DNA from 3 places in the Paenibacillus sp. S28 genome. Region 2 is predicted to be linked to each of the others. Evidence: predicted binding sites of a transcription regulator. Region 2 holds the regulator's gene; each other region holds the start of a gene.
What was found. Region 2 encodes NrdR, which represses ribonucleotide reductase genes. Its sites were predicted from a motif close to AACACNATATATNGTGTT; they were not measured.

Region 1 (3,280 bases), 300 kb from region 2:
CCCGCCTGCTCTGCGGCAGCCTCGGAGGCAGCTGTTTCTGTAGCCGGAGCGGCCTTCGCTTCGCTCTTGTCTTCCTTCTTCTCCGTTTGCAGCACCTGCACGTCGCGGCTGCCGTCACGGTAGATCGTCACGCCCTTGCAGCCAAGGTCGAACGCCAGCTCATACAGCCGCTTCGTTTCTTCGACCGTGAAGTCGGCCGGGCAGTTCGCTGTCTTCGAGATGGAACTGTCGACCCAGCGCTGAATGGCGGCCTGGGCGCGGATATGGTCTTCCGCCGTCAGATCCATCGCCGTCACGAAGTAATCCGGCAGCTCTTCGCCCGGATGGGCGTCCAGCCAGTCCTGGGCAATCGGCACAAATTGCTCGTCGAAGCCGAGTCGGCTCTGACGGAAGTATTTAAACGCGAAGTACGGCTCGATACCTGTAGACGTGCCGACCATCGTTCCCGTGCTGCCGGTCGGCGCCTGGGTAATGACGGTCACATTGCGCATTCCCTTCTCACGGATAGCTGTACCGACTTCCGGGAACGCCTCGGTCATATTTTTCATAAATCCGCTCTGCAAATACGGATCCGCGTCAAACGCCAGGAACGAGCCTTTCTCTGCCGCAATGTCGGCCGATGCCAGGTACGCTTCGCGGGCGATAAACCCGTACAGCTTGTCGAGGAATTCAAGCGATTCCGGACTGCCGTACCGGATGTTCAGCTTGATCATCAGCTCCGCAAGACCCATCGAACCGAGGCCAATCCGGCGCTCCTTCTTCTGGTTTTTCTCGTTTTCTTCAAAATGGTACGGCGTCGTGTCGATGACGTTATCCAGGAAACGCACGGAGTAACGCGTCACCGTCGCCAGTTCATCCCAATCCACGTCATGCTTCTCTTCATCGTAGAACTTGGAGAGATTCATCGCGGACAGGTTGCAGACGCCCCATGCCGGAAGCCCCTGCTCGCCGCACGGATTCGTGCAGATGATCGGGTTGAAGTACCAGCTGTTAGACATCTGGTTGTAATATTCCATAAAGACGACGCCCGGCTCGGCCGATTTCCACGCCGATTCGATAATGGTATGCCAGATTTCGCTCGCCTTCACCGTCCGGTACGGAATGACGGCATGGCCGCCCTGCTTCCATTTCTCAAGGTCGCCGTCCCACAGCTCGTCGTAATCCGGATCTGTCGTATCCGGGAATACCAGCTCCCAGTCCAGGTCCTCCTTGACTGCCTTCATGAAATCATTGCTGACACAGACGGAAAGGTTGGCGTTCGTCACTTGTCCCATCGTCTGTTTGACCGTAATAAAATCGAGCACGTCCGGGTGCCAGTCGTTGATCATGAGCATCAGCGCGCCGCGCCGGCTGCCGCCCTGCTCAATCAGGCCGGTCGTGTAGCTGAACAGTCCGCCCCAGGATACCGCACCGCTCGAGGATCCGTTCACGCCCTTGACCACGGCTCTGCGCGGACGGAGCGAGGACAGATTGATGCCGACCCCGCCGCCCCGCGCCATAATTTCGGTCATCTCGGACAGCGTCGCCATGATACCGCCGCGGCTGTCCTTCGGCGAAGGAATGACGTAACAGTTAAACAGTGTCAGCTCGTCACTGGCACCCGCTCCGGCGGCGATCCGCCCGCCCGGAACGAGCTTCCAGTCTTCCAGAATGTAGCGGAACTTCTCTTTCCACTCGGCCTGCAGCTCCGGCGTCGGCTCAGCCGATGCCATGGCTCCGGCCAGCCGGTCCCACATTTCCTCAGGCGTCTTCTCGATATTCAGCGTCAGCTTCTCGACATCCGTCTCCACCAGCTCGCCGCGGCGTGTTTTTACCGTCGCCCGTTTCCCCTCGCGCGATACGATCTCGCCGACTTCCTTTGTCGGAAACTTCGGATCATCCTTGGTCAGTACAAGTACAACGTCCCCTACTTTGGCGTGATTCGGGTCCGGGTCCTTCCATGCATACCGGTCCAAAAAGATTTTTTCGCTTAACCCCTCAAGCTTCTGTTTGCTCTGAACTTGATTCACTGTTACATTCTCCTCCCATGACTGTTCTGCCGAACGTATCGGCTCTTAGTTCCGATCAGCGGATGGTGTCGGTCTGCCGACTGCGCTAAAAGTGCCGGTTCACTTCCAGGAAAAAGGCCTGTATGTAGCCGGGTTCCTTCCATTCAATAAACGAAATAACCCCATTTAAAACGCAAATCCGCTCGTCATGTACCATATATTGTGTGCATAGATGATTATACTATACCACATATTGTTACTCCACGCTTTAATCCTGAAATTTAGACCATGAAAGCTCTTCACTCTGGGACAACCTTTGCTTTTCTCCGCCAATCTCACTTTTTTGCTTCGGTTCCTTTGAAAAAAATTGTGAAAATCAGCGGATGCCTTCATCCATACGGAGGTTATGAACTCTCCGGTTTACGTGCATACTACTGTTACGCGGGATTACGAACCTATGAAGGAGGTACAAGGCTTGAAAACTTCTCATCTCGGTAGCGGGGCGCAGGCCGGGGACCTTCCCGTTCCCCTGAATATTGACCGCAGCTGGCTGGATAACCTCGAATCCCGCCTGGATAAAGGCGGCCCCTGGGGTGACTTCCGGCTGTTTCAGCTGGCCGTTCAAGGCGAAGAGGCGCGGCTTGTGACGAGCTTTGACGAGCTGCAGTGTGTGAAGCATTTGCAGGACCTGTCCCCCCTTCCCCATCAGATCGACACGGCGCGGAGGGTGCTGTTTGAGATGTCCGGCAGAGCTATTCTGGCCGATGAGGTCGGACTGGGCAAGACGATCGAAGCGGGACTCATTTTAAAAGAATACATGGTGCGCGGACTGGTATCCAAAGTGCTGATTCTGGTGCCCGCCTCCCTGGTACTCCAGTGGGTCCGCGAGCTGAACAGCAAATTCGGCATCCCGGCGGTCGCGCAGAAAAAGGCTTATTCCTGGCATTCCGACGTCGTCGTCGCCTCCATGGATACCGCCAAGCGCGAGCCCCACAAGGACATGCTGATGGAGCAGGAATACGACATGCTCATTATCGACGAGGCGCACAAGCTGAAGAATAAGAAAACGACGAACTATCAATTTATCCAGAAGCTGCGGAAAAAGTACTGCCTGCTGCTGACCGCGACGCCGGTTCAAAACGATATGAGCGAACTCTTCAACCTTATTACGCTGCTGAAGCCCGGCCAGCTCGGGCGGCAGGGGGATTTTGCGGCCAACTTCGTCGTCGGCAAACGGCAGGCGAAGAACGAGGACCAGCTCCGGGATGAGCTGGCGAAGGTGATGATCCGCA
Region 2 (3,280 bases):
TCGCCTTGTCCCTGGATGCGTTCGGCGCGGGTCTAGGCGCGGCATTGCTCGGATTTTCGCCGCTGCTGACCGCCGTCGTGATCGCTCTCTTCAGCGGCACCTTTTTGGTCGTCGGAATGAAGACGGGTCTGCGCTTTGCGTCCCGAACGTGGATGCGCCGGTTTACGGTGCTGCCGGCAATATTATTAATTGTAATGGGAATAATGAAGCTGTTATGAGGTGAGTTAAGGATATGAACATCGGGTTAACCGGAGGAATAGCGACAGGAAAAAGTACCGTATCCGCCCTCTTAGTCAGCAAGGGGGCGCTGCTTGTTGACGCCGACGTCATCGCCCGGGAAGTCATGCTCCCGGGTCATCCGGTTTTGGCGGCGGCCGTTGAGCATTTTGGACAAGTCATCCTCCTTCCGGACGGAACGCTGGACCGCAGACGCCTGGGGGATATCGTGTTTCACGATCCCGGCGAGCGCAAAGCTCTGAACGATATTACGCATCCTGCGATCCGTCGGGAGATTCGGGAGCAGATGCAGACATTTGAACGGGAGCACCCGGACCGCCTGGTGGTGGTGGACATCCCGCTCCTGTTTGAATCGGGTCTGGAAGCGATGTTTGAGCAGGTCCTGCTGGTCTATGCCCCGTTTGAGGTACAGGTGGAACGCTTGATGGAGAGGAACCGGCTGACGAAGGATGAAGCGGTCGCGCGGATTCGTTCCCAAATGGATATCGAAGAGAAGAAGAAGCGGGCCGACGTTGTGATCGACAACAGTGGACAACCTTCCGAGACGGAGCGCCAAGTGGATGAATTTTGGAACCGGAAGGGCCTGCTATGAAGTTTTTACGCAAAAAAAGAGTGCTTCTTCTGTTGTTTTTAGGATTTGTCGTCATCCTGTTTTTTAATACGAACTGGATGTCGTGGTTTTACCCAATTCATTATAAAGAGAACATTCGCGAGCAGGCTGAGCGTTATGACGTCGACCCGTTCCTGGTGGCTTCGATTATCCGGGTGGAATCCAATTACAAGCTGGGCAAGGAGTCCAAGAAGGGGGCTCTCGGCCTGATGCAGTTAATGCCGGATACGGCCAATTGGGCGATGGAAAAGGCCAAGCTTCCCGAGGTGACGCTGGACCATATTAAGCATGAGCCGGAGGCCAGCATCGAAATCGGCACCTGGTATCTTAAAACGCTATCGGAGCAGTTTAAAGGAAACCGGATTGCCGTCATCGCAGCATACAACGCGGGGCCTGGTAAAGTGGACGGTTGGCTGAAAAGGGGCGTATGGGATGGGACCTACGACTCGGTCAAAAATATTCCCATCGGGGAAACCCGGCACTACGTACAGCGGGTCATTTATTACTACAATCAGTACACGCGGATATACAGCGAGTTTTAAAGGGAGTACTGTTCTGTCACTAAACATAACAAAAGAAGCATTGGAGAAGCTAGGTTAGCGTCTCCAACACTTCTTCGGGTATCAAACCGAATTAGAATTGACCAGCCAGTTGTTGTTCAGCCAGGGTCACCAAACGTTTAGTGATAAGTCCCCCGATCGAACCGTTCTCATATGCAGTCATGTTGCCTTGGTATCCGTCTTGTGGGATGCTGATACCCAGTTCTTGAGCGACTTCATATTTCAATTGGTTCAGGGCTGCGGTAGCTTTAGGTACTACCAGGTTGTTGGAGCTGTTGTTGTTGGAAGCCATTGTTGTTCACCTCCTCGCTGTTTGTAAATGTATTATGTCTCGAAGCTCAAAAGTTCATTACTCTTTTTGAAAAGTTTTTGTTGGAAATTTAATACATTTCGGTGAGGCGGCAAGTTAATCCCTGATGGGATAAGGGTTCGCGATATTCGGACCCTGTGAATGTTCGTGATTTTGTTCTATATACACCGTGATTTGCAAAGGAAGGGAGTTTACCATGAAATGTCCGTACTGTGATTATGCCGGCACGAAAGTGCTGGACTCACGGCCCGCTAACGAAAATAAATCGATCCGCCGCAGGCGTGAGTGCGAGAAGTGCAGCCGTCGCTTTACCACGTTTGAGATGGTGGAGGAAACGCCGCTGATGGTCATCAAGAAGGATGGAAGCCGGGAAGAGTTCAGCCGGGATAAAATCCTCCGCGGCCTGATTCGCGCCTGCGAGAAGCGCCCGGTATCCGTGGAGCAGCTCGACATGATCGTCTCCGAGGTGGAGAAATCACTGCGCAACACCGCCGTGGCGGAGGTGGAGAGCCGCCAGATCGGCGAGCTGGTGATGGAGCAGCTGTATCCCGTGGACGAGGTGGCTTATGTCCGCTTTGCGTCGGTTTACCGCCAATTTAAAGATATCAACATGTTCATGAAAGAGCTGAAGGGGCTGCTGTCCAAAAATACGGTGGAGGACTAACCGTAAGGGAGCATGCTGCTTTGCCGGTCCGTTACAGAGGATGCAACCATCTTAAAGAGCAAAAGGGCCTTACAGGGCCTCTTTTGCTCTTGGCGGTGGCCATGGCATGGGAGCATAAGGCTGAACACTTGCGTGGGCTCCAAATTTTTTTTGAATTTTTTTGTTGACACATGCATAAATCTTTGATAAATTATAAGAGTCGCTGATACATAATAAATCAGTAGAAAATCATAAGGGGCCTTAGCTCAGCTGGGAGAGCGCATCGCTGGCAGCGATGAGGTCAGGGGTTCGATCCCCCTAGGCTCCATAGAAGAAAACCCTTGGGAATCAAGGGTTTTTTGCTTTTTTATTTTCAGTTTGGCTTAATTAAATTTGAAGTTGGGGACGAATTGGGCGATTTCCGACAAAATATATTCGCCATCTGCTCCTTTTTTGAAAAAATAATGGCATAAATGATGTTTATCAATAAGGCTGCAGCGGCCGAACTCCACATTAACATCAGAAACAAGGAAGCCATGGGGTCTTTATCAGCCTCTATTACAGTGTTCATAACGATCTTCGTCCCCCTGTAAATAGTCATGTAATAGGTCATGAAAGAAGCGGCAGCCATATGCAAACAACTCATCAATACATAAACCAATCGACCTGTTTTCAATGACAGCGGGGCAAGAAGCTTTATGATCATAAGCGAAAGGATCGATAAGCCCAACTGGCCAAAGAAAACCCGCAGGTCGACTTCAGGCACTTCAATGAAGTTTAGGATCAAGACAGGACCTAGCGATATGAGGGCAAGAAGCAATAAAGGCGTGGCAAGCCGCCCGGCATATTTTCGTGAATTAATCTGCCTCCAAGATTTTAAAGGGATTAGCAATAGTACCACCGCTATAAAATACAAAAGG
Region 3 (3,280 bases), on a different contig from region 2:
CAGACGGTAGGCATGGTACAGTCCGTGCTTCTGCACAAGCGCCTTGAGCTGCGCCCAGTCCTCAGGGGACGGGATCTCGATGCCTTCAAACAACTGCTTCACGCGTTCCGATTGCGGCCGGAAGTCTTTTTCGAGGTAGCGGTCAAAATAGGTACCCTTCGCGTACTCGGACTTGTCGAAGTCCCGGAACGTTTCGCCGCGATCACGCGCAATTTCCATGCTTTGCTCCAGCGAGTAGTAGTTCATCATCATGAAAAAGGTGCTCGCAAACTCGCGCGCCTCAGCGCTCTCGTATGCGATTTTGTTTTTGGCCAGGTAACCGTTCAGGTTCATGGCTCCAAGGCCGACGGAGTGCAGCTCCTTGTTGGCGAGGCTCACGCCCGGCGCGTTCTCCACGCGGGAGTGATCGCTGACGACCGTAAGGGCCTCGATGCCGACACGGACCGATTCCTTGATTTTTCCCTGCTCCATTACGTTCACGATGTTCAGCGAGGCCAGGTTGCAGCTGATGTCCCGGCGAATCACATCGTCGACACCGTAGTCGTTAATTTCCGAAGTCTCCTGCAGCTGGAAAATTTCCGTGCACAGGTTGGACATTTTGATCTGGCCGACATCCTTCAGCGCATGCACCTTGTTGGCGTTCGATTTGTTCACGATGTACGGATAACCGGACTCGAGCTGGATTGAGGCGATTTTCGTCAGCATGTCGCGGGCGCTCATGACGGTTTTCTTCGTCACCTGGTCATTGGCGAGCAGCTCGTCGTACATTTCGTCCATATCGATGTCGTCCAGATGCTTGCCGTAGGCTTTGTATACCGAGTAGGGGCCAAAGACCACAAGCGGCTTGTTCTGGGCGGCGAGCTCGTAAAATTTGTTCGGGACAATCAGCCCGATCGACAGCGTCTTGATGCGCAGCTTCTCGTCGGCGTTGATTTTCTTCGAATCAAGGAACTCGATGACATCCCAGCCGAAAATGTTATAGTATCCGGCACCCGAGCCTTTGCGCTGGCCCATTTGGTCGGCATAGGAGAAGGCGTCCTCCATCAGCTTCAGCACCGGCATGATGCCTTTGGCCGCTCCGGCCACGCCTTTGATCGGTTCGCCACGCCCACGCAGCTTGGACAAATTGACGGCGACGCCGCCGCCGATTTTGGACAGCTGCATGCAGGTGCCGAGCACGTAGTTGATCGAATTGAGCGAATCGTCCATTTCCAGCAGGAAGCAGGAGACCAGCTCGCCGCGGCGGCTTTTGCCGGCATTGAGGAAGGTCGGGGTCGCTGGCTGCAGCCGCTGCTCAATCATCGCTTCGGCGATGCGGAGCGCTTTACCGATATTCCCTTCGCCCAAGTACAGCGCCACGATGGCGACGCGGTCCGGGTACTGCTCCAGATACTGCTTCTTGTCGTTGGTTCTCATCGCATAGTCCTTGTAGAACTTCGAGATCGCCATGTAGGACTGGAATTGAAAGTCGCTGCTCGCCGTCAGGTTGAACACAGACTCGACTTCGTCGTAGGTGTAATGCTCAAACACGTTCTCATAGTAGTCGTTGCTGATCAGGTAATCCAGCTTCTCGCGCAGGGAGCCGAACTTCATCGTATCGCGCTCCACTTCCTCCATAAAGGCGGCAACCGCCTCCCGGTCTTTTTCCAATTGAAAGTAACCGTCCGATCCGCGCTGCATAATTTCGTTGTTGAGTTCAATATGCTTCAATGCTCCGCACCCTCTCTTTGAAAATCTCCGTATCCCGCATCGTTCCCGAAAGCTCGAACTTGGTGATGACCGGCACATGGTACATCTCCGATATCGTATCCGCGCTCTTGGCGAAACGAGGCCCCCAGTTCCGGTTGCCGCTGGCCGACACGCCGCGAAGCATGCGGTTGTTCTTCGACAGGAAGTTCGACACTTTCTCGGGCACCTGCCCAAAACCCGTTGTATACGTTACGAGCACGTAAGGCTCATTCACCTGCTCCTGCTCTTCGATCGGAATGGCTCTCATGTTCAGCTTGTTGATAAAGCGTCTGACATTGCCGGTCTTGGAATCATAGACGATCAGCATGATCCTTCACTCCTGAATAATGTTCTCTGCCGTGGTCACGGGCGCAAAAAAAACGTCTATTGACGTCATTGAAGATAACCACACCACATATCGTGGTCGTTATTCTTGTGATCACAGAATGGTTCAGCTTCGCTGAAAAATTAAATTGATTTTCTCAAAATAACACCGGAATGAATGGTGTGTTGTGGGAAATTATGTTATATATACTATGCCGCTGACAATCAATATGTAGATGGTTTAAAGCGGGTATTAAGAATAATACATCAATATATTGATGTGGTCAAGCCTGTGAGAATCATGTTCATGGGCGCACTTGCAGCCTGCTTGACGCCTTGAAAAACAAAAAAACAGGGAACCTCCCGGCGATCCGTAAGCGGATCGATTCGGGGAGATTCCCTGTTTTTCTTCGGTTCCAAAGCCGCGAATATTTACACGCCTTGGATTGGAGTGCTTTCCAGAACTTTATCGATCAGTCCGTATTCCTGCGCTTCAGCTGCGCTCATGAAGTAGTCACGGTCGGTGTCTTTCTCGATGCGCTCCAGCGGCTGTCCGGTACGTTCGGACAAGATGCGGTTCAAGGTGTCGCGCATTTTCAGAATGCGGCGGGCGCGGATTTCGATATCCGTAGCCTGGCCTTGCGCACCCCCGAGTGGCTGGTGGATCATGATCTCACTGTTTGGCAGGCCGAAGCGTTTGCCCTTGGCGCCGGCGTTCAGCAGGAACGCGCCCATGGAAGCCGCCAAGCCTACGCAGATTGTAGATACGTCCGGTTTGATGAACTGCATTGTATCGAAAATCGCCATACCGGCCGTAATGGATCCGCCGGGGCTGTTAATGTACAAATGGATGTCTTTCTCCGGATCTTCGGCTGCGAGGAACAGCAGCTGGGCGATGATAGAATTGGCGACCACGTCATTGACTTCGGTGCCCAGGAAAATGATGCGGTCTTTCAGCAAACGGGAATAGATGTCGTAAGCCCGTTCACCGCGGTTGCTTTGTTCGACGACCATAGGAATATAACTCACGTGGAAAACCTCCCTTAATTGGCTCAAAATAGGTCATTCTATACATACTGTTACCGTATTAACCACATGATAAACAATTTCAAACAAAAAGTCAAAGAAAGTCAAACTCGAGGTAAAAAAAATAGCCATCTGATTGGCTGTGGTACGTTTGGTTAAAAACATAACGTAGAACGGTTGCCGTTCTGCGTTCTCTTCTATT

Region 1: IAE55_RS10625 (adenosylcobalamin-dependent ribonucleoside-diphosphate reductase) is a predicted target of NrdR. The motif match lies at 2,198-2,215, and genes of this name have one in related genera.
Region 3: nrdI (class Ib ribonucleoside-diphosphate reductase assembly flavoprotein NrdI) is a predicted target of NrdR. The motif match lies at 2,136-2,153, and genes of this name have one in related genera.

What each region holds. Positions count from the first base shown of each region.
Region 1 covers NZ_JACVTM010000003.1:432,652-435,931, reverse strand. The annotation lists gene IAE55_RS10625 (adenosylcobalamin-dependent ribonucleoside-diphosphate reductase) at 1-2,009, opposite strand, end outside; gene IAE55_RS10620 (DEAD/DEAH box helicase) at 2,464-3,280, shown strand, end outside.
Region 2 covers NZ_JACVTM010000003.1:131,594-134,873, forward strand. The annotation lists gene IAE55_RS09165 (manganese efflux pump) at 1-218, shown strand, start outside; gene coaE (dephospho-CoA kinase) at 233-829, shown strand; gene IAE55_RS09175 (lytic transglycosylase domain-containing protein) at 826-1,389, shown strand; gene IAE55_RS09180 (alpha/beta-type small acid-soluble spore protein) at 1,481-1,699, opposite strand; gene nrdR (transcriptional regulator NrdR) at 1,914-2,381, shown strand; tRNA gene IAE55_RS09190 (tRNA-Ala) at 2,616-2,688, shown strand; gene IAE55_RS09195 (tetratricopeptide repeat protein) at 2,734-3,280, opposite strand, start outside.
Region 3 covers NZ_JACVTM010000013.1:131,832-135,111, reverse strand. The annotation lists gene nrdE (class 1b ribonucleoside-diphosphate reductase subunit alpha) at 1-1,710, opposite strand, end outside; gene nrdI (class Ib ribonucleoside-diphosphate reductase assembly flavoprotein NrdI) at 1,697-2,056, opposite strand; gene clpP (ATP-dependent Clp endopeptidase proteolytic subunit ClpP) at 2,485-3,081, opposite strand.